2 linked regions of the Amycolatopsis sp. NBC_01488 genome follow. The protein of the gene in region 2 interacts with the protein of the main gene of each other region in a pairwise test. Links are inferred from orthologs where the notes say so. Each region holds a gene or a part of one and is shown on either strand. Other genes may lie near its edges. The genes, in order: OG738_RS28155 and rsfS.

Evidence for each region.
Region 1: the proteins of rsfS (region 2) and OG738_RS28155 interact in binary tests that used the Escherichia coli proteins (3 or more experiments, as listed by UniProt). The link is inferred for Amycolatopsis sp. NBC_01488 from one-to-one orthologs.

Annotation. Positions count from the first base shown.
Region 1 is NZ_CP109434.1:5,934,306-5,943,315, forward strand. The notes cover bases 2,912-5,911. They hold OG738_RS28155 (ATP-binding protein), read right to left. Parts: upstream 4,955-5,911; coding sequence 3,869-4,954; downstream 2,912-3,868. Other genes in these bases: OG738_RS28150 (DUF5682 family protein), read right to left, coding at 2,912-3,872; OG738_RS28160 (DUF5691 domain-containing protein), read right to left, coding at 4,951-5,911. Also shown: OG738_RS28135 (flavin-containing monooxygenase), read left to right, coding at 1-339; rpmJ (50S ribosomal protein L36), read right to left, coding at 330-452; OG738_RS28145 (VWA domain-containing protein), read right to left, coding at 526-1,695; more of OG738_RS28150, read right to left, coding at 1,692-2,911; more of OG738_RS28160, read right to left, coding at 5,912-6,336; OG738_RS28165 (SWIM zinc finger family protein), read right to left, coding at 6,377-7,681; OG738_RS28170 (PadR family transcriptional regulator), read left to right, coding at 7,799-8,308; OG738_RS28175 (GyrI-like domain-containing protein), read left to right, coding at 8,308-8,907; OG738_RS28180 (AMP-binding protein), read right to left, coding at 8,922-9,010.
Region 2 is NZ_CP109434.1:4,998,663-5,007,506, reverse strand. Bases 5,022-7,855 are described here. They hold rsfS (ribosome silencing factor), read right to left. Parts: upstream 6,720-7,855; coding sequence 6,324-6,719; downstream 5,022-6,323. Other genes in these bases: OG738_RS24110 (RecQ family ATP-dependent DNA helicase), read left to right, coding at 7,546-7,855; nadD (nicotinate-nucleotide adenylyltransferase), read right to left, coding at 6,779-7,348; OG738_RS24125 (histidine phosphatase family protein), read right to left, coding at 5,713-6,327; octT (diglucosylglycerate octanoyltransferase), read right to left, coding at 5,022-5,709. In the rest of the region: thrC (threonine synthase), read left to right, coding at 1-233; OG738_RS24150 (DUF4231 domain-containing protein), read left to right, coding at 349-858; OG738_RS24145 (ComEC/Rec2 family competence protein), read right to left, coding at 864-3,245; OG738_RS24140 (ComEA family DNA-binding protein), read right to left, coding at 3,242-3,961; OG738_RS24135 (DegV family protein), read right to left, coding at 4,119-4,976; more of octT, read right to left, coding at 4,981-5,021; more of OG738_RS24110, read left to right, coding at 7,856-8,844. UniProt on the Escherichia coli protein: Functions as a ribosomal silencing factor. Interacts with ribosomal protein uL14 (rplN), blocking formation of intersubunit bridge B8.

The sequences.
Region 1 (9,010 bases), 940 kb from region 2 along the record:
GTGGGGTACACGAACAACTCGTGGACGCTCCGGGCGGACCTGACGTCCCAGTACGTGTGCCGCCTGCTGGCGTACCTGGATCGGCGGGGTTTCGCTTCGTGCACACCGGACCCGGCGTCGGCTTCCTCGGCGGGCCGGCCGCGCCCGATCGTCGACCTGGCGTCGGGGTACATCAAGAGGGCCGCCCCCGGCCTGCCGAAGCAGGGCGAGCGGCGGCCCTGGATGATGCGCCAGAACTACCTGCTGGACCTCGCGGACATGCGGTTCAACCGCGTGGACGACGGGGTGATGCGCTTCGGCCGCGCGGAAGACCTCGCGGCCGCGTCGAGTCAGCCCTGACGAGCCTTCAGGCGCGGGTTGTCCTTGTTGATCACGAACACGCGGGTGCCGCGCCGGATCACCTGGGCACCCGGCTGGCGGGCCAGCGAACGGACCGAACTGCGGACCTTCATGGCGAGCCGTCCTTCCTGCGGGTTCGACCCCGCACCCTCGTCAACCGGACGCCGGTCGGTTTCATTCCGCAACTCAGCTGGTCTCGCGCGCGACCCAGGCCTGCAGGTCGGCACCGCGGACAGCGGCCGCCATCAGCTCCGGGAACTGGTCCGGCGTGCACGCGAACGCCGGGACGCCCAGCTCCGCCAGCGCCGCCGCGTTCTCGTGGTCGTACGACGGCGCGCCCGAGTCGGACAGGGCCAGCAGCGTCACCACCTGGACGCCCGCGCCGACCAGCTCGGCGATCCGGTGGAGCAGCTCGTCCTCGTCGCCGCCCTCGTACAGGTCGCTGATCAGCACGAGCAGCGTCTGCTCGGGCCGGCCGACCAGGCCCTGGCAGTACGCGATCGCCCGGTTGATGTCGGTGCCGCCGCCCAGCTGGGTGCCGAACAGCACGTCGACCGGGTCGGCCAGGTGATCGGTGAGGTCGGCGACCTCGGTGTCGAACGCGACGAACGACGTCTTCAACGCCCGCATCGACGCCAGCACCGCGCCGAACAGCCCCGAGTACACCACCGACTCCGCCATCGACCCCGACTGGTCGACGGCCAGGATGACGTCCCGCTGCACCGACTGCCGGCGCCGGCCGAAGCCGATCAGCCGTTCCGGCACGATCGTGCGCAGCTCGGGGGAGTAGTGCTTGAGGTTCGCGTGGATCGTGCGCGCCCAGTCGACGTCGCCGGGGCGGGGCCGGTGGGTGCGCGACGCCTTGTCCAGCGCGCCCCTGATCGCTGCGCGCGTGCGCTCGGCGAGCCGTTCCTCCAGCTCCTCGACGACCTTGCGGACGACCTCGCGCGCGGTCTCCTTCGTCTCTTCCGGCAGCACGCCGTTGAGCGAGAGCAGGGTCCCGACCAGGTGGACGTCCGGTTCGACCGCCGAAAGCAGCTCTTTTTCCAGCAGCATCCGGGTCAGGCCCAGCCGGTCGACGGCGTCGCGCTGCATCACCTGCACGACGGTGCTCGGGAAGTAGCGCCGGATGTCCCCCAGCCACCGCGCGACCCGCGGCGCCGACGCGCCCAGGTTCGCACTACGCGGCCCACCGGCGGCGTCCTCGTCCGGCTTGTCGTAGAGCGCGGCGAGCACGGAGTCGACCCCACTGTCCTCATCGGACAGTTGCGCGTCGGCCAGCCCGGAGCCGGGGCCTGCGCCTTCGGCGCCCAGCACCAGCCGCCAGCGCCGCGTGCGTTCGGTGTCCGCGCTCATGCTCCCACCCCCAGCAGCGTCGCGAGGACCGGCAGCACGCGCTCCGCTCGGTCCTCGTCCAGTTCTTCGGCGAGCGCGACCACCGCCGCCGGGCCGGTGAGGCCGGCCGCGCGGTGGCCGATTGCTCGCTTCTCCGGTCCGCTGAACGCGCCGAATGTGCGGCGCAGCAACGGGAGCACCTCGGTGAACACGTCGTCGTGGATGGCCGCGAGCCAGGCGTCGATCACCCGCAGCAGGCCCTCGTCGTGCACCAGCAGCAGCGCGCCGCCGTCGAAGAAGCCCTCCACGTACGCCGCGCCCGCCGCGGGGGTGATGCCCGGCGTGAGTGCGCGGCCGAGGCGCAGCTCGATGTCCAGTGCGTCGAGCAGCCCCGCGTCGTGCAGGATCCGGGTGAGCCGGCCGGCCAGCAACGGGGGCAGCGACGGCCGTTCGGCCAGCCGCGCCAGCGCCGCGAGCCAGCGCTCCTTGGCCTCCTCGCCCAGCAGGGACGTCGCGTCGTGCACGCCGTCGACCAGCTGGGCCATCCGGGCCGCCGCGTCGTCGTCGATGCCGTGGGTCGCCGGGGGCAGCCCGGCGCAGATGCGGTCGAGCATGCGGTCGGCGACCGCGCGCAACGCGGCCGTGTCGGTGCCGCGCACGTTCCCGTAGCGGGTCGCCCGGGCCAGTGCGGGCAGCGCCGACATCAGCCGGGCGACGTCCGCGTCCGCCGCCGCCCGCGCGTCGAGTGCCGCCAGCGCTTCGGGCAGCGCCTCCGGGAGGTCGGCCAGCAAGCAGTTCTCGACGGCCGTGGTCACCTCGTCCAGCGGGGGCGTGCCCTCGACGGTGTCGCGGACCGCGGCCGTGGCCGCCGACGGCACGGTGGTGCCGTGCACCGCCGCCGCGACCAGGTCGACCTCGAACGCCGGCTCCCAGCACAGCGCCCACGTCTCCCGGAACGTGCCCTTGTTCCGCCGCGCCGACGCCTCCCGGCTGCCCCATTCGATGCCGAGGATCCGCAGCCGGTGCAGCAGCTTCGACCGGTCGAGCCCGCCGGGCGTGCGCAGGTCGAGGTCGAGTTCCTTGACCATCGGGTCCTTCTTGAGCCGCAAGCGTTTCGCCGTCGCCGTCAGGTCCGCGGCCAGCGGCGGCTGCGGCACCCGGTCGGGCACCTCGCCGAGCCGTTCGCCGACCACCAGCCGCCGCGTGACCAGCTCGACCTGCACCTCGTCACCGCCGCAGAGCACGGACCGGGTGGCTTCGGTGACCTCGGCCAGCCCGGCCGACGACCGCCCGCGCAGCGTGGCCAGCGTTTCGGCCAGCCGGACCGCCTCGATGACGTGCGCGGTCGACACGGGCAGGTCCTCCTCCCGCAGCACCGCCGCGACGCCGGTCAGCCAGCGCGTCGTGACGTCCTCGGCCGTGGTGAAGAGGTGGTGGTACCAGCCGGGCGAGCGGACGCCCGTGCCGTAGCCGCTGGCGGTCGCGAGCCTGCCGTGCGTCCACGGCACCCAGGTGCACGCGACCTTCCGCTTCGGCAGTCCTTTGAGGACGGTCTGGTCGTGCGACGCCGGCGGCAGCGGGTCGGCCAGCGCGGGCACGTGCCACGCACCGCAGACGACGGCGATGTTCTCGAAACCGTCCTTGCGGGTGCGGCGCAGCACCGAGCGCATGTAGGCCTCGCGCCGGGCTTCGTTGCCGCGCGGCGGTTCCTCGTCCTCGCGCACCGCGGTCATCGCGTCCGCGATCACCTCGAACGGGTTTTCGCTGTCCCGCCGGGACTCGACGACGTCGTCCCACCAGCGTTCCGGGTCGTCGTAGCCCCCGGCCGAGGCCAGCAGCGCCAGCGGGTCGACCGGCGCGCCCGCGTGCTCGTCCGGCCCCGCGGCGAAGGTGTTCGCGGCCGGGAGGTCGCAGAACCGCACCGGAATCCCGGCTTCCCGCGCGTAGGCGAGCGCCTGCCACTCCGGGCTGAAGACGGCGAACGGCCAGAACGCCGCGCGCGAGACGTCGTCGGTCGCGTACGCCAGCAGCGCGACCGGCGGCGCCATCGCCGGGTCTTCGGTCAGCTCGACCAGCGCGTCGGCTTCCGGTGGACCCTCGATCAGCACGACGTCGGGCTCCAGTTCGGCGAGCCGCGTCGCCACGGCGCGGGCCGACCCCGGGCCGTGGTGGCGGATGCCGAGGAGATGGGTCGTCACGAAATCTCCTGGCCCGCCCGGTAGAAGTCGGCCCAGCCGTCGCGCTCGCGGACGACCGTCTCGAGGTACTCGATCCAGATCGCGCGGTCGGCCACCGGGTCCTTGACGACGGCGCCGTGGATGCCGGCCGCGATGTCGTGCGGGCGCAGGACGCCGTCGCCGAAGTGCGCCGCCAGCGCGAGGCCACCGGTCAGGACGCTGATCGCCTCGGCCGTCGAGAGCGTGCCGGACGGCGACTTCACCGCCGTGCGGCCGTCTTCGGTGCGGCCGGAGCGCAGCTCGCGGAACACCGTGACCACCCGGCGGATCTCCGCCAGCTCGGCGGCTTCCACGGGCAGCTGCAGCGAGCTGCCCAGCTCGGCAACCCGCCTGCTGACGATCTCGACCTCCGCGTCGGCGCTGTCCGGCAGCGGCAGCACGACGGTGTTGAACCGCCGCCGCAACGCGCTCGACAGCTCGTTGACGCCCTTGTCGCGGTTGTTCGCCGTCGCGATCAGGTTGAAGCCCGGCCGCGCCTGCACCTCGGTGCCCAGCTCCGGGATGGGCAGCGTCTTCTCGGACAGGATCGTGATCAGCGAGTCCTGGACGTCGGCCGGGATGCGGGTCAGCTCTTCGAGGCGGGCGAGCTTGCCGTCGCGCATCGCCCGCAGCACCGGGCTTTCGACCAGCGCGGCGGCGCTCGGGCCCTCGGCGATCAGCCGGGCGTAGTTCCAGCCGTAGCGGATCGACTCCTCCGACGTGCCCGCCGTGCCCTGCACCAGCAGCGTCGAGTCGCCGCTGATCGCGGCGGAGAGGTGCTCGGACACCCATGTCTTCGCCGTGCCGGGGACGCCGAGCAGCAGGAGCGCGCGGTCGGTGGCCAGCGTCGCGACGGCGACCTCGACCAGCCGCCGCGGGCCGACGTACTTCGGCGTGATCACGGTGCCGTCCGGCAGGGTGCCGCCGAGCAGGTACTCGACCACGGCCCACGGCGAGAGGTTCCAGTTGGGCGGCTTGGCCCGGTCGTCGGCGGCGGCCAGCGCGGCCAGCTCGGCGGCGTGGTCCTGCTCGGCGTGCGGCCGGAGGACGGTGGGGGCGGTCATGCGAGCTCCTCGTACATTTCGCGGCGGAAGTTCAGCGTTTCGGTGAGCGCCCGGCGCCACGGACCGGCGTCCATGGTCAGGCGGGTGGTGGCCAGGGGGTGCCGCAGGCATTGCGCGGGGACCGCGCGGGCGATCACGACGGCGGCGTGCGAGACGAGGCGGTGGTCGTCCTGGCGGGCGATCCAGTCGAGCAGGGCGGTGCCGAGCTCCTTCGTCCACGGCCGGGGCAGCTCGTGCACCAGCCGCGCGAACGACTCGACCGGCAGCCGGCTCACCAGGTGCCCGACGGTGGCGGCCTGGCTCGCGGGGCTCAGCACGCCGAGCAGGGGCGGGGTGGTGCGGCCGCCCGGGTCGGCGCCGATCAGGGCCTGCGCCCAGGTTTCGTCGCGCTGGCGCAGGGCCGCGGTGGCCCAGGAGTCGCGCAGCACGCCGGCCGGGCAGCCCTCGACGGTCATCCGCACGACCTCGGCGGGCGGCCCGAACTCGGTCCAGAACGCGAGCGGCGCGGCGGCGGCGAGGGTGCGCAGCCGGACGGTGCCTTCGCCGTGTTCGCCCTGGGGCACCGAGACTTCGAGCACCCGGCCTTTCCGCCGGACGAGGGGTCGTAGCCGGTCGGCCATCGTCTCGCCGTAGCGCGTGCCGGGCAGCCGGCCGAGCAGGTCGGCGGCCCGTTCGCGGACGGCGGCCGCGCGATCGGTGAGAGCGGCTTCGAGGAAGGCTTCGTCCTCGGGGCGCACGTGCTCGGCCAGCACGCCGAGGAAGTCCGACCGGACGTCGGCCGGTTCGCTCTTCCAGGAACCGTGGAGGGCTTCGCGGGCCGCGGCGGGGTCGTCGGCGAGCTTGGTGGCGAGCCAGCGGCGGCGCTGGGCGAGGCTGCCGAACTGCCAGACGTCGCCGGATTCCTCGGGAGGCGCGGAGAGGAAGGCCCAGTCGGGGTTCCGCTGCCCGAGCCACGCCCCGACGGACCCGGCGACGGCGACGAGCGGCCCCCGCAGCGCGACCTTGCTGCGCGCGGCTTCGGCGAGCAGGGGGAGCGTTTCCGGCGGGACGCGGTAGTCCGTGCCGGCGACGATGCCGAGCCACTCCAGGAGCAGGTCGGGATGGCTCGCGGCGAGCAGCCGCGCGAGTCGTTCCCGCGCGAGGGGCGGGACGAAGGTGCGGTCATCGACGGCCGCCATCGGGAGAGGGCGGACGTCGTGGAGCGGCCGGCGCCCGGCGCGCCGGTAGGTGGTGAGCACGGCGGCCGCGGCGAGCAGCTGGTCGGCGGGCTCGGCGCGGTCCGCGATGAGGTCTTGGACCGCGGGCGGCTGGGTGGCGGGGTCGAGCGTGCGCCGGCGGGTGCCGAGGAGCGCGGTGCCGACGAGGTCTTCCCAGGCTTTCACGGCTGCACCTCCTGCTCGTGGTTGCGGTACCGGGGAAAGTTCACAGCCGCACCGCCCGGTCCTCCTGCCAGCACGTCAGCGGCCGGAACCCGGACTGGCCCCACTCGCCCGCCACCGTCACCGGCCTGCCCGCCGACATCGCCAGCAGTGACCACGGGAACGCGTACGGCACCAGCGGCAGCGCGGTACCGTCCTTTTCGGACAGACACCACCCGTCGGCGTGTTCCGCGGGCGTGACGCCCGACAACAGCACCGGCCAGCGCTCCAGCCACGGATCCGCCGCCATCGCCCGCGCGTACGCCGCCAACGCGTCCGAGATCGACCCGCCCTCGGCCATCGGCGCGGGCAGCGGAATGCCGCGCTCGGCCACCAGCGCCCGCAGGGGCGCCGCGCCCGGGTAGAACGCCAGCTCCGCCGTCAGGAAATGCCCGGGCGGCAAGGACGAATCCAGCGGACGGCCCGGTGGCGCGAACGACAACACGAGCGCGTCCCGGCCCGACCGGCGCCCGCGCAACCACGTGCGGCGGGTGAGCAGCCGGTCGTTCTCCTCGTCCGCCGCACCCGTGATCAGCCACTCGTCCGCGACGCGCTCGCCATCCGCGAGGACCCGGGCGGTCTCCACCGAAAAACCCAGCCGCGTGCGGACGGTCTCCGCCAACGGAACGGGCAGCGAGTCCAGCCGGGTCGCCGCGTCCGCCAGCAGGTACAGCAACGACAGCTCGCCGAGCAGCGACTCCGGCCAGTCGCGGCGGCCGACGATCCCCGCCGCCCGGCGCAGGCCGCCCGCCAGGCCGGACGCCTGGGCGTCGACCATTCGCGCGGCGACCGTGCGCAGCTCTTCGCCGCCGCTGCGCTCGAAGCCGGCGAAACCGGCGCCGATCCGGTCGGTCAGCCAGATCTTCAGCTCCGCCACACCGCCTTCGACGCGCGCCGCCCGCTCCGAAACGCGGCGCGCGGCCGCTTCCTCGTCCTTGGGGCCAGCCGACTCCACGCGCTTCTCCGCCCGGCGGGCCCGGTCGGCGCGTTCGGCGAGCCACGTGTGCACCCACTCGGGCGCCGGTGCCGCGTCGATCTGCCCGGCCGCCCACAGCAGCAACAGCCCGAGCGCGTGCTTGCACGGGAACTTCCGGCTGGGACAGGAACACCGGAACGCGGGCTCGTCGAACTCGACGCACGTCTGGTACGGCTTCTTGCCACTGCCCTGGCAGAAGCCCCACACGGCGTCTTCGGACGCACCCGCACCCGACCACTTCGCCGGCGCGGCCAGCGCCCGGCCCGCCTGCTCCGAAGCGGGATCCGGCGCCAGCCCGGCCACGTGTTCCGCGGTCCACGGCACCGCCGTCACCACCTGTCCCCCCACTGTCCGCCCTCGCTTTCCGGTACTCGCTGAAGCATGCCAGCACCCACCGACAATTTCCGGAAGCCTTGACGAACGCGCCTATTCTAGTCCTAGAATACCGCCGTGCTGACCGACGCGGAACTCACGGTGCTCGGCCTCGTGACCGAGCGGCCGAGACACGGCTACGAGCTGGACGAAGTCGTCTCGGAACGCGGCATGCGCGACTGGACCGCCCTCGGCTTCAGCTCGATCTACTACGTGCTCGGCAAACTGCGCGACCGCGGCCTGGTCGCCGAGGTCGCGGGGGAGCGCGCGCACGCCAAGGCCAAGAAGACGTTCACGGCGACCGACGCGGGCCGTCGTGCGTGCGCGGCGGCCGCGGAGGCGGCCATCGCCGAACTGCGCCCGGTGCACCCGCCGGTGCTGGTCGGGCTGGCGAACAGCCCGGCGATCCCGCCCGGCCGCCTCGCGAACGCGCTGGTCCGGCGCGCCGAAGCGGTCGAGGAGCGGCTGGCCGAAGTCCGCCGCGCGGCGGCCGCGCAACCCACGGCTCCGCCGTTCGTCCGGACGATCTTCGACTACTCGATCGGCCAGCTCGAGGCGGAAGCCGAGTGGCTGACGGGAATGCTCTGATGCCCTACGACGTCAAGAAGGACCTGAAGCAGCTGTACGCACCGAAGAACACCGACTGGGCGCTGCTCGACGTGCCCGAGCAGCAGTTCCACGCGATCGACGGCCGCGGCAACCCGAACACCGCCGAGAGCTACCGGAAAGCCGTCGAAGCGCTCTACGCCTTCGCCTACACGATCAAGATGACGGCGAAGCGAGCCGGTGACGACTTCGTCGTCGGACCGCTCGAAGGCCTGTGGTGGGCCGAGGACTACGCCGCGTTCACCGTGCGCGCCAAGGACTCCTGGCAGTGGACCATGCTGGTCTCGCTGCCGCGACACCTCGGCGAGGACGCCGTCGAAGAGGCCCGGGAATCCGTGCGGCGCAAGAAGAAGATCGACGCGTCCGTCCGGCTCGAGAAGCTGCACGAGGGCCGGTGCGCGCAGGTGCTCCACATCGGCTCGTACGACGACGAAGCCCCGCTGCTCGCCCGCCTGCACGGCGAGTTCCTGGAGCGCGAAGGGCTCGAGCCCACCGGCCTGCACCACGAGGTCTACCTCGGCGACCCGCGGCGGACCGAGCCCGCGAAGCTCAGGACCGTGCTGCGTCAGCCGGTCGGCTGAGCCACGGCTTCGCATCAGTACTCGGAGGTCACCGGCCAGCTGTCGTCGTGCAGCAGGCGCTTGAGGATCTTGCCCGTCGCGTTGCGCGGGAGGTCCGGCACGA
Region 2 (8,844 bases):
GCATCCGGCTGCTGGCCCGCACCGAAGGCATCTTCACCGAGACCGCGGGCGGGGTCACCGTCGCGACGGCGAAGAAGCTCGTCCAGACGGGCAAGCTCGACCCGGACGCCGACACGGTCCTCCTGATCACCGGCGACGGCCTCAAGACCCTCGACGCGGTCGAGAACCACATCGGCCCGAAGGCGACCGTGCCGGCGTCCGCCAAGGCCGTGAACGAAGCGCTCGGCTACTGATGTCCTGGCCGGGGCGGGCCACGCGGCTCGCCCCGGCAACACCTCCTTTCCGCGCTCCCTGGGCCGCTAAGGTCGACACCCGCCAGGCGTCGGCGCGGTCCAGGAGGTTCGGGGTATGAAGTGGGCTGAGAACACGTCCGGCGATCTCGCCGAGCACTGGATGGTCACCGCCGAACGCGACGGCCGGGCCTTGCCGGTGACGGTCATCGCGAGATGGCGGTGGTACAAGAGAGGCGCCCGGCGAGACCGGCTGCGGTACGGCGTCATGGAAGTCGTCGCCCTCGTCGGCTCGGCCGCGATCCCGGTGGCCGCCGCCGCGCACCTCGACTCGGTGGTCATCGCCGCGCTGGGCGCCCTCGTCCTGATCGCCACCGGCATCCGGACCACGTTCGGCATGCACGAGAACTGGGTGGAGCACAGCCAGATCGGCTACGCGATCGAGCGTGAAGCCGCATTGTTCCTCCATTCGTCACCGCCTTACGACGGCCCGGACGCCGTCCGCGAGCTGGTCGCCCGCGTGGAAAACCTCGCCGACGAGGGTGGGCGCCAATGGGTCCGGCGCCGGATCACCGCCGAACGCGGCCGCCGAACCCAGGAGAGCGCCCCCCACCCCGCCGTCGAATGATCCGCTCAGCGGCGCGGCGGGCCGCGCGGCTCGCCCCGGCGGGCTACCGCCGGACCGGCCGGGTCGCCGACCACTGCCGTGTCACCGTCGACGTCGGTTCGGGTCACCAGGGCACCCAGCGCCGTCAACGTGTCCATTGTGGACTTACTCGGGTGGCCGTAGGTGTTGCCCGCGCCCACGCTCACCAACGCGACCCGTGGCGCCACGGCCGCCAGGAACGTCGGCAGCGAGTAGCGAGAGCCGTGGTGCGGAACCTTCAGTACGTCCGCCTTCAGGTTTCCGACGTCGGCCAGCAGGTCGGCCTGAGCCGCCAGTTCGACGTCGCCGGTCAGCAGCACCCGGCCGGCCGGGGTTTGCGCTCGCAGGACCACCGAGCTGTTGTTGATCGTCGTGCCGTCCTGCTGCCCGGCCGAGCGGGCCGGGACATAGCGCGGGCCGAGGACGTCGAGGGACAGCCCGGGCCACGCCAGCCGCTCCCCCGGGTTCAGCTCGACCAGCGGCACCGCCTGCCGCTTCGCCTCCGCGGCGACCTGGCGCCACGCCCACTCGGGCGCCCGGCCCGGGCCGACGGCGATCCCGCCGACCGCCCGGCCGTCGAAGACCGAGGCCAGGCCGCCGATGTGGTCCGCGTGCAGGTGGCTCAGCACCAGCAGCGGGATCCGGTCGACGGACAGCCGGTGCAGGCACTCGTCCACCGGCCCCGGCTCGGGCCCGGTGTCCACGACGACGGCGCGTCCCGGCTCCGCGGTCGCCAGCACGACCGCATCACCCTGCCCGACGTCGCACTCGACCATCGCCCAGTTCCGCGGTGGCCACGCCGGCGCCAGCACCCGGACCGGCACGAAGACCAGCAGCGCCCCGACGACCAGCACTGCCATGACCAGCCGCACGCGCCGGTGCCGGGCGGCCAGCACCAGCACCACGAGCACGGCCGCGGCGAGCAGCCCGCCCGTCCAGCCGCCGGGCCACGCGACGACGGCGCCAGGAGCCCGCGCGCCGTGCCGCGCCACCGTGATCAGCCACTCGGCCTCCGGTTCGGCCAGGTGCACCAGGACCGTCCCGGCACCCGGCCACCACGGGCCGACCACCGTCGCCAGCACGCCGAGCACCGTCGCCGGGGCCACCACCGGGGCGGCCAAGACGTTGGTCAGCACCGAAACCAGGCTCACCGAGCCCGCCATGCCCGCGAGGACCGGCGCCGTCACGAGGAACGCGGCCAGCGGGATCGCCAGGCCTTCGGCGAACCCCGGCGGGACGCCGCGGCGCACCAGGACGGCGGCCCAGCGGGGCGCGATCAGGACCAGCCCGGCCGTGGCGAACACCGACAGCGCGAACCCGAAGTCCGTCGCCATCGCCGGATCCGTCACCACCAGCAGGCACACCGCGAAAGCCAGTGCGGGCAACGCCGAGCCGCGCCGGCCCAGCGCCAGCGCCAGCAACGCGACCGCCGCCATCACCCCGGCGCGCAGCACGCTCGGCTCCGGCCCGACCAGGAGGAGGAACCCGGCCAGGCAGGCGCCCGCCAGCACCGCCGACAGCCGGGGCCCGAGCCGGAGCAAGCGCAGCAGGAGCAGGACCGCACCGCACGCCACGGCGAGGTTTCCCCCGCTGACGGCGGTCAGGTGCGTGAGCCCGGCGGTGACGAACTCCTGCTCGACCCGCGGCGACAACCCGCTCGTATCGCCCAGGACCAGCCCCGGCAGCAGGCCGGCGGGTTCCTCCGGCAGGTCCTGGCACCGGTCGTGGAGTCCGGTGCGCAGCTCGGCCGCGATCCGCTGCCACCACGGGGCCGGCCCGAGTTCGCCCGGCGGACCGCGCACGGACAGCACCGCGACGGTCAGGTCCGAGCCCCGCGGCGGCATCAGCAGCCCGGTCGCCGTCACGTCCTGGCCCGGCAGCAGCGACGCCCACTGCGCGACCGGGGCCAGCAGCAGGACGCGTCCGGACGACGTGACCGGCCGTCCGTCGACCGACGCCGTGCGGACGTCGGCGGTGAGCACCACCGACCGGGCACCGGCCTGCTGGCCGGCGTATCCGGCACTGCGCACGGGCTTCGGGCGCTCGGCGACGACGACCCGCACCGCCGCGGGGAGTCCCTCGGCCGAGGCCGCGCGAAGGTCGTCACGCTGTGCGTCCCGGATCCGCCAGGCGATCGGGCCGGCGGCGACCAGTCCCAGCACCAGCAGGGCCGCCGCCGCGCCGAGCGCCCGGCGACGCCCGCGCGCCCGCCAGAGCACCAGCCCGGCGAGCACCGCCGAGGCGAGGCCGACGGCGACGGCCGTCCACCAGCCCAGCAGCAGGCCGCCGAGGGCGGCGAGCCAGCACGTGAGCGCCGCCGGGACCAGCCGCATGTCCTGCCGGGTGTCGGTCGTGGGAAGTGTGCTCATCCGACCGTCACCTGCTCGCGAAGTTTTTCGAACTTGCTTTCTCCGATGCCTCCGACGTCGCGCAGTTGCTCGACCTTCGTGAAGCCGCCGTGCTCGGTGCGCCACTGGACGATCCGCTGGGCCGTCACCGCGCCGACGCCGGGCAGCGTGTCGAGCTGATCCGTGCTCGCCGCGTTGAGGTCGACCTTGCCGCCCGCCGGGGCACCGGCCGGCGCGGCGGCGGGCGCCGGGATCCCGACCGCGAGCTGCTCCCCGTCGGTCACCCGGCGGGCGAGGTTCAGCGCGGTCAGGTCCGCGCCGGGATCGGCGCCGCCCGCGGCCCGCAGGACGTCCGCGACCCGGGCGCCCTGGACCACGGTGACCAGGCCGGGCGACCGGACGCGGCCGATCACGCTGACGACGAGACCGGCCTGGGGTGCGGCCCGGGCCGTGGCCTCGCTCGCCGGTTTCGCACTCGGCAGCGCGGGTGGTGACTCAGGTGCCGGACGGCCGCCGAGGAGCGCGACCGAGCCGAGGACGATCACCACGACCGCCGCGGCGACCCCGGCGAACGCCCACCGGCGGCGGCCGGCACCGGCCGGTCCGCCCGGCAGCCAGCGCCGGACCAGCCGGCCGCCGGGCCCGACCGTGCTCGCGTCGGGCGAGAGCTGGTCGGCCAGCCAGGCGAGCCGGTCGTTGACGGGAGGGCCCGGATCCCGGGCGGGCTGCTCGAACACACGATCGACGTTAGGGCCCGCGGGAGGCGTCCGACAGGGGTGCCGCCGCGTTCTGTGGACAACCGGGGTGATGTGGACGGATCCACCCGGCCGGGCCCGGGAACGGCCGTTTCCGTCGTACCCGGGTGGCATGCTGGAGGGTTCGGCGCGCCCGCGGCTAGTGCCGGGACGGCACCGTCCGCTGGACGACCACCCCGAGCACCCCGGGCCCGGTGTGCGCCCCGATCACCGCGCCCAGCTCGGAGACCACGCAGCCCGCCGAGCGCGGCACGGCCTCCTCCAGCCGGTTCGCCAGCTCGACGGCCCGCTCCGGCGAGGCGAGGTGGTGGACGGCGAGCTCGACGTCGTCGTCCCGCGCGGCCTGGGCGGCCAGCTCGACCAGCCGCGCGAGCGCCCGGTTCATGGTGCGGACCTTCTCCAGCGGCAGGATCCGGCCTTCGGACATGTGCAGCACCGGCTTCACCGCCAGCGCCGTGCCGAGCAGCGCCGCCGCCGGCCCGATCCGGCCGCCGCGGCGCAGGTGTTCCAGGGTTTCCACGACGAACAGCGTCGACGAGCACCCGGCCGCGGTCACCGCCGCGGCCTCGGCTTCCGCCGCCGAAGCTCCGGCGGCCGCGGCGTCGGCGGCGTGCAGCGCGGCGAACCCGAGCCCCATCGCGGTGGTGCGCGAGTCGACCACGCGGATCCGGTCCGGCCCGACCTCCTGCGCCGCCAGCACCGCCGCTTCCCAGGTGCCCGACAGCTCGCGCGAGAGGTGCACCGAAACGATCGCGTCGGCGCCGTCGGCGAGCGCCGCGCGGTACTCCTTGACGAACTCCGTGGGCGTCGGCCGGGACGTCGTGACGATCTTGCGCTGGCTCATCGCCTCGGCGACCGCCGCCGGGCCGGTCTCGACGCCGTCGAGGGAAACCACGCCGTCGACCAGGACGTGCAGCGGCACCACCCGGACCGCGTGCCGTTCGGCGAAGCCCTCCGGCAGGTGGGCGGTGGAATCCGTGACTACGGCGACCGACACGCCGTCAGCCTACGTGGCCGGGGGCCGCCACCGGCGCCATCAACACGGACATCGCGTCGCCCACCGCGGCGTGTCCCTGCCAGCCCCAGTGCATGCCGTCCGGGTTGCCCTCGCCGCTCAGGACGTGCTCTCCGACAACGGCTTCGAGGTCGAGCAAGGGAACGTTCGCCCGCGCGCCCCACGCCGCCATCGCGGCCGCCGCGGCCGGGCGCGCGGTGTGGACGCCGCCGTACGCCGCGGCCCGGTGCACCGACGGCAGCATGCCGTAGATCGGCAGTTCGGGGCGCAGAACGCGCAACGCGTCCACGGCGGTGTCGAGGTACTGCACGGTGAGCTTGGCCGGTAGGACCACGGGACGGCCGCGGAACGCGATCGACAGCCGCGGCTGCGCGGCGAGGTAGGCCTTGCGCACGACGCGGCGCACGGGGTCGGGCCGCAGGTACTTCAGCCCGGTGCGCAGGTAGGTCGGCAACGGCGAGGGCAGCGTGTCCATGCTGCCGACCGCCAGCACGACCGCGTCGACGTGGTGCAGGTCGGCCCACACGCGCGGGTCGCCGGTCAGCGACCACCAGGCGTCCCGTGCGGTCCAGCCGATCCCGGCGACCAGGTCGGCGGTGCCGCCCAACGCCGCAGCGGCCACGTTGGGCCACAGCCGCGGCTCGTCCGCGGCGCAGGGTCCTTCCGGACCGTGAAAGCTCAGCGAATCGCCGAACACCAGCAGGCGGGGCCCCATCGGCTAGCCGTGCATCCCCGCGTTGTAGGCCTGCAGCCGCCACTTCCCGTCGCGCGCGCCCAGCTCGACCCAGTGGCAGTTCGAGATCCCGCCGAGCGACGGCCAAGTCTCCACCGGCAGGTTCAGCAGCCGCGCCGTCAGCGCCGTGATCAGCCCGCCGTGCGCGGCCAGCAGGACGGTGTCGCCCGCCGAAGAATTGGCCTGCTGCAGGTCGGTGACCACTTCGCTCGCGCGGTCGGCGACGTCGAGGCGGTTCTCCCCGCCCGGCGGCGCCCAGGTCGCGTCCTTGCGCCAGCGGTCGCGTTCACCCGGGTAGGCCGCGTCGACCTCCGCGCCGGTGAGCCCCTGCCATTCGCCGAGGTGCGTCTCGCGCAGCCGCTTGTCGATCCGCAGCGGGACGCCGATCGCGTCGGTGAGCACGGTGGCCGTGTCGGTGGCGCGGCGCAGGTCGGACGCGATGACGAGGTCCGGGGAGAACCGGGCCAGCGCGGGAACCGCGAACCGGGCCTGGTTCCAGCCGACCGGCGTCAGCGCCGAGTCGAGGTGACCCTGCATCCGCCCGGCGGCGTTGTAGTCCGTCTCGCCGTGGCGCCAGAGCACGAGCCGCCGCGGGCTCACGGGACGTCCGGGTCCTCGTCGGCGGGCGGCTCTTCGAGACCGGCCACCTCGATGCGGGGGCAGTCCTTCCACAGCCGCTCGAGGCCGTAGAACGTGCGCTCCTCGACGTGCTGGACGTGCACCACGACGTCGACGTAGTCGAGCAGGACCCAGCGGCCCTCACGGGCGCCTTCGCGGCGGACCGGCTTGTGGCCGCTCTCCCGCAGCTTCTCCTCGACGTTGTCGACGATGGCGCCGACCAGGCGCTCGTTGGACGCGGAGGCGATGACGAAGGCGTCGGTGATGACGAGCTGCTCGGACACGTCCAGCACGACGACGTCGCTGGCCTTCTTGTCCGCCGCCGCGTGTGCGGCCGCTACGGCCAGCTCTCGTGCCTCGGACGTGGCTGCCACGGTGCTCCTTCACAGATCGGGTTCGCCCGAGAAGAGTACCCGCCGCGACCAGGGGCCCTTCAGTCGCTCTTCCGGTAGAGATCCTTCTTCGCGATGTAGCGGACGACCCCGTCGGGAACGAGGTACCAGACCGGTTCCCCGCGTTCGACGCGGTCGCGGCAGCCGGTCGAGGAGATCGCCATCGCGGTGACCTCGACGAGGCTCACCTTGCCGCTGGGCAGGTGGTGCGAGTTCAGCCGGTAGCCGGGCCGCGTGACGCCGATGAAGTGCGCGAAGTCGAACAGCTCGTCGGCCTTGTGCCAGGTCAGGATCTGTTCGAGCGCGTCGGCGCCGGTGATGAAGTAGAGCTGATCGTCGGGGTACTCGGCATGGAGGTCGCGCAGCGTGTCGACGGTGTAGGTCTGGCCGCCGCGGTCGATGTCCACGCGGCTGACCGAGAAGACCGGGTTGGACGCGGTCGCGATGACCGTCATCAGGTAGCGGTCCTCGGCCTTGGTCACCTGGCGGCTCGTCTTCTGCCAGGGCTGCCCGGTGGGGACGAAGATCACTTCGTCGAGCCCGAACCGGGACTGGACCTCGCTGGCCGCGACGAGGTGGCCGTGGTGCACGGGGTCGAACGTGCCGCCCATGACCCCGATCCGCCGTGGTGACATGACCGGAGAGCCTATACAGCCGGACGGCGCGAAGCCGGGTGCTCTCGCACACCTCGCCCTACCGGGCAGTAGTTGTGATTCAGGTCACATTACGGCCGGTATTCGTCGCGAACGGTCCGTTCGCGACGCCGCCGATTCCCGGATCGTCGGTGCCATGGGGTAGACGTGGGGACGTGGACACGACCAGCACCACCCCAGCCCTCCGCGACCGCGCCGAGACCCTCGTCCGGGCCCTCGCCGGCGATTCGGCGAAGCTGCGCGAAGACCAGTGGACGGCCATCGAGGCACTGGTCGCGCACCGGCGTCGCGCGCTGGTCGTGCAACGCACCGGCTGGGGCAAGTCGGCGGTGTACTTCCTGGCCACGGCCCTGCTGCGTGAACAGGGCAGCGGGCCGACGGTCATCGTCTCGCCGCTGCTCGCCCTGATGCGCAACCAGATCTCGGCGGCGGCCCGTGCGGGGATCCACGCGGCGACCATGAACTCCGCGAATCCCCAGGAGTGGGACCAGGTCCAGGCCTCGGTCGCGGCCGGCGAGATCGACGTGCTGCTTGTCAGCCCCGAACGGCTGAACAACCCGGACTTCCGCGACAACGTGCTGCCGAAGCTGACCGCCAGCACCGGCCTGCTGGTGGTCGACGAGGCGCACTGCATCTCCGACTGGGGGCACGACTTCCGGCCCGACTACCGGCGCCTGCGCACGCTGCTGGGCGACCTGCCCGACGGCGTGCCGGTGCTGGCGACCACGGCGACGGCGAACGACCGCGTCGTCACCGACGTCGCCGAGCAGCTGGGCCTCGGCACGGGCGCGGACACGCTGGTGCTGCGCGGCAGCCTCGACCGGGAGAGCCTGCGGTTGTCGGTGTGCCGGCTGCCGACGTCGCAGGCGCGGCTGGCCTGGCTCGCCGACCACCTGGCCGAGCTGCCCGGGTCGGGGATCATCTACACGCTGACCGTGGCGGCGGCGCACGACGTCGCGTCGCTGCTGAAGGACCGCGGCTATCCGGTGGCGGCCTACACCGGCAAGACCGACCCGGCCGACCGGCAGGCCGCCGAGGACGACCTGCTCGGCAACCGGGTCAAGGCGCTGGTCGCGACGTCCGCGCTGGGCATGGGGTTCGACAAGCCGGACCTCGGGTTCGTCGTGCACCTCGGCGCGCCGTCGTCGCCGATCGCGTACTACCAGCAGGTCGGCCGCGCCGGGCGTGGTGTGGAGCGCGCCGAGGTCGTGCTGCTGCCCGGCGAGGAGGACCGGGCGATCTGGGCGTACTTCGGCTCGCTCGCCTTCCCCGACGAGCTGCGGGTGACGCAGGTGCTGAACACGCTCGCGTACGCCGACCGTCCACTGTCGACGGCCGCGCTCGAGCCGTCGGTGGAGCTTTCCCGGTCACGGCTGGAAATGGTGCTCAAGGTCCTGGACGTCGACGGCGCGGTGCGGCGCGTGAAGGGCGGCTGGACGAGCACGGGCGAGGAC